DNA from 2 places in the Pseudomonas leptonychotis genome. Region 2 is predicted to be linked to the other one. Evidence: riboswitches for the same ligand, from Rfam matches in the RefSeq annotation. Region 2 holds a riboswitch; the other holds the start of a gene.
What was found. Region 2 has a riboswitch for cobalamin ahead of cobO (cob(I)yrinic acid a,c-diamide adenosyltransferase). Riboswitches for the same ligand answer to the same signal wherever they lie in the genome.
Positions count from the first base shown of each region.

Region 1 (2,195 bases), on a different contig from region 2:
GAAACCGGCTGCCTGCGGCGTGCGTTGATAGAGTTGGTAGTGGCCAGCGCTGCTGGCCAGCAAGGTAAAGGGCGCGGTGTGCGCAGCGGCGCAGGAGCGCGGGCAGGCGCTTAAATGCACCTGAGGGCGGACGCTGCTGGCGCGCAGCCGTGCGGAAAGGCGCAGGGCATCGGCCTTGCTGTCGCTCAAGCCTTTAGCGCAGGCGGCGGAGCCGGTGCAGGCGATCAGCTGGCTTAACGGTTCTTGCGCATCGGTGAGCAAGCCGAGGTCGTTCAGCTTGTGCAGCAGTGTGTCCGTCGAGTGTTCGGGGATATTTGGCAGCAACACACCCTGCCAGGGCGTCAGGCGCAGACTGGCATCGCCATGTTGTTCAGCCAGATCGGCCAGGGCCTGCAATTGCGCGGCGTCGATCCGTCCCAGGCGCGCGCCAGCGGCGACCATGCGCAGGTCCGCTTGCTGCTGGGGATAAATGCCGATCGGCGCGCGTGGGCTGACCGGTGTGCGTTGCCAATCGGCCGGCGGCGCTTGCACGGCAAAGGGCAGGCGCGTTTGCAGCTGTTGCAGCAGCTGGCTGGCTGGAATCACGCTTAGCAGCTGGCGCATACGGCTGTGTGCGTTGCCGGCCAGTTCGATAAACAGCCTTAGCAGCTGCTCTACCAGCGACACGGTTTGCTCTGCGTCGACCACGCCCAGTGGCTGATCACCTGGGCAGCCAGCCAGGCCAAAGGCCAGCCGTGCCGGCATGCCGGGCAGAGCGCTAAGCCAGATATCGTGCGGGTGTTCGAGCATCGCCAGGGCTTCGCCGCCATCCAACTGAATGGCGAATTTGGCCGATAGCCCGTGCAGTGCCGGGGTGCTTTGCAGCAGTTCAAGCAACGCGGCGGCTAACGGTCGGGTGTCGAGCAGCGCCTGCGGGTCGAGACCGGCGGCGGGGCTGAGCAGCAGGTTGCGCACATCATCAGCCGTCGGGTTACTTGGGCCCAGGTTGGCGGCGAGCAGGCGCTCAATCAGCTCGGCCTGCTGACCAGCTAATACGCCACGAATCTGCAGATTGCTGCGGTTGGTCAGCTCCAGCACACCGCTGGCGCAGTGTTCGGCGGCCTCGGCGATGGCGCGGGCTTGGTTGCTGCTGAGTACACCGCCAGCCAGCTTGACCCGGCAGATGCCACCGTCCAGTGCTTGCACAATGCGCAGCAGGCCGGGGCACGCGCTGGGGCGTGGTAGTGATGGATCGACGGTGATGGAATGGTCGCGCAAAAAAGGTCACCAACAACAAAGACGCGGCGACCGAACCAGCAGAGCCCGCCCTGGCACAGGGGACTCAATGGCATCGGTACACCCCGCCCGATGTTGGCACTCGCGACTAGCGTCGTCGGCAGGTCTCCTGGCTTACAGGTCTTCATCTGCTGCGGCCTTCCCGGTTACCCAGTGGCACAGTTGCGGCAAACTCGCTGTTTACAGTTGCGGGGGCAGCTCGGTCACGATCAGCAGATCGCTCCTGATTCCCTCTTAGAACCTGTTTACGATCTGCTGCGCGTCGGCCCTACTGCGTTAAAAACAGGCTCGGAATGCTCATTTACAGCTCGTAAACTCCACTTCCTCGCCTATTTTTGCCTTGCATGGCTCTAGCTCGCGAGATCGTAAACAGGTTCTTCGGCCCATTAGGGCACCGACGAAGGCGCTATTATGCCCGCTTTGCGCGCGGGTACGACAGCCAACTGGTCGGGCGGCGCGACGATGACGGTTTGAGGAAAGCGCATGACGGCCTGGTTAACCCTGGTGGGAATCGGTGAAGACGGCTATGTCGGCCTGGGCGAGGCGGCTCGCAAGGCCTTGGCTGAAGCGCAGTGCATCGTTGGCGCGGCGCGGCAGCTGGCGTTGTTGCCGGCTGATTTGCCGGGTCAGCATGAGCTGTGGCCCAGCCCTTTCAGTGTTGCGCCGGTACTGGCGCGACGCGGTACGCCGGTCTGTGTGCTGGCCAGCGGCGATCCGCTGTTCTATGGCGTGGGCGCGAGCCTGGCGCGGCAGCTGCCGGCCGAGGAAATGCGGGTGTTCTCGTTTCCGTCCTCAGTGTCCTTGGCCGCTGCTCGCCTGGGTTGGCCGCTGCAGGAGGTCACGGTGCTGTCGCTGGTGGCGCGGCCGTTGGCGGCGCTGCAGGCGCAGGTTTTCCCCGGTGCTCGACTGCTGGTGTTGAG
Region 1 covers NZ_RFLV01000001.1:1,624,048-1,626,242, reverse strand. Annotated here, with positions in the region: gene cobG (precorrin-3B synthase) at 1-1,257, opposite strand, end outside; cobalamin riboswitch at 1,358-1,554, opposite strand; gene cbiE (precorrin-6y C5,15-methyltransferase (decarboxylating) subunit CbiE) at 1,759-2,195, shown strand, end outside.
Region 1: it holds a riboswitch for cobalamin, as region 2 does, so the genes downstream of both, cobG (precorrin-3B synthase) here and cobO (cob(I)yrinic acid a,c-diamide adenosyltransferase) in region 2, are expected to answer to the same signal.

Region 2 (2,195 bases):
ATCACCGCCAGCACCGGTACGCCGAAGTGCCGCGCCAAGTCGGCCGCCGACGGCGTGCCATCGAACAAGCCCATCACCCCCTCGATCAGAATCAGATCGGCCTCACCCGCCGCTTCCCAGAGCAACCGACGGCTCTCCGCTGCACCGACCATCCACAGGTCGAGCTGATACACCGGCGCGCCACTGGCGCGGGCCAGGATCATCGGGTCGAGAAAATCCGGGCCGCACTTGAACACCCGCACGCGTTTGCCTTGACGTGTATGCAGGCGCGCCAAGGCTGCAGTCACCGTGGTCTTGCCCTGACCGGAGGCCGGCGCGGCAATCAACAGTGCCGGGCACTGACGGGCGCTGGAGTCGCTCATTAAAACTCCACTCCCTTCTGAGCCTTCACGCCAGCCTTGAACGCATGCTTGACCAGGCTCATCTCGGTGACGGTATCCGCCGCCTCAATCATCCCCGGCAATGCGCCACGCCCAGTCACCACCACATGCTGTAGCAGCGGCCGCGCTTCGATATCGGCGAGCACCGCGTCGAGTTCCAGATAGCCGTATTTCAGCGCGATATTCAGTTCATCCAGCACCACCAGGCCAACGGCGGGGTCATTTAGCAGCTGCGCCGCCACCGCCCAGGCCTCGCGAGCCTTGTCGATATCACGCTGGCGATCCTGGGTCTCCCAGGTAAAGCCCTCGCCCATTACGTGATAGCTGACCTCATCGGGGAAACGGCGAAAGAAGGTTTCTTCGCCAGTGCTGGCCGCACCTTTGATAAATTGCACCACGCCAACTTTGAGGCCGTGGCCCAAGGCGCGCGCGACCATGCCAAAGGCGCTGCTGCTCTTACCCTTGCCGTTGCCGCTGTGCACCAGCAGCAGGCCGTATTCGTCCTGAGCCTGGGCGATCTTTTCGTCGATAAGGGTTTTCTTGCGGGCCATGCGCGCCTTGTGTCGGGCGTCACGCTCAATCGATTCAGTCATCGCATGCTCCACCGCCCCAAGGCGATCTGGCTGAAATAAGCAGGCGAAGAAACAGCAAGCGCGGGCTCACGCATAGCGCCAAGCACGCGCCAGCCATCGCCCTCCGCGATGCCGTGGACTGCAACAGGCCGGTCTCCGGGCTTGTGAGCGAGCCTTATAGCTCTCAGAAACTACTTATGATCTAGCGAGCCAGATCATAAAAAGGCTCTAAGCCGCGCCTTCCCATGCGTTCAGCACAGTGGCAATAGCGGCGTTTAACTCACTTACCGTTGCGGGGGCAGCGTCGGAATGACTGACGTAAACACGTTCAGCGCACCGACTTCCCAGTTTCACCCCGCACACGCATAGCGTCGGAGGCACCTGCTACAAGGCGCGAAGGGTAGAGAGTTCGCGATTAAGCGTCAAACGAATGCGCGGCTTACAGTCGAGAACCAGCCATTGATGCGACAGGTCAATGCCTCGGCATAAAGCCTACTGGCTTGCTGGCCAGCCACTCAACAAAGGTGCGCAGGCGCTCATCACTGAGCAGGCTGTCGCGATTGTTGTAAGTCAGCGCCAACTCTTTTTCACTGAACAACCGGTGGATTTGGTTATGGCAAGCACGGCAGACCCAGAGCGTGGCGCTGATGCGTTCGCTTTTGCCAAAGCGCTTCTGCACATAAACCTTGTTGTGCAGCGCCTTGGGGATCAGATGGTGGCGCGTCAGGACTGCTGCACGGCTACAGAGCTCGCAGGCATCGGGTTGTTCGGGCAGACGAATCGGTTCGGGCATACAGGTGGTAAAGACTTAGCGTTTACGACACAGGCTCAGGCCATCGCCTAGCGGCAACAGGGACAGGTCAATGCGCGGGTCGTCACACAGCGCCAGATTGAGCGCCTGAATCGCTCGGGTGTCCGCGCTCTCAGGGTTTTCCTCAAGCACGCGGCCACTCCACAGGGTATTATCGAATAGGATCAGCCCACCTTGACGCACCAGGCGCAGGGCATGTTCCAGATAGGCTGGGTAATTGGCTTTGTCGGCGTCGATAAACAGCAGATCGATACTGCCAGCGAGACCTTCAGCCTCCAGCGCCCCCAGGGTTTGTAGCGCAGGGGCTAGGCGTTGCTCAATACGCGCACTGAGCCCTGCTTCACGCCAGTAACGTTCAGCCGTGGCGTTGTACTCGCCGGGAATGTCACAGCAGATCAAGTGACCATCTTCAGGCATGGCTTGAGCCATGCA
Region 2 covers NZ_RFLV01000002.1:521,115-523,309, forward strand. Annotated here, with positions in the region: gene D8779_RS12960 (cobyrinic acid a,c-diamide synthase CobB) at 1-362, opposite strand, end outside; gene cobO (cob(I)yrinic acid a,c-diamide adenosyltransferase) at 362-973, opposite strand; cobalamin riboswitch at 1,083-1,352, opposite strand; gene D8779_RS12970 (hypothetical protein) at 1,425-1,745, opposite strand; gene D8779_RS12975 (O-methyltransferase) at 1,761-2,195, opposite strand, start outside.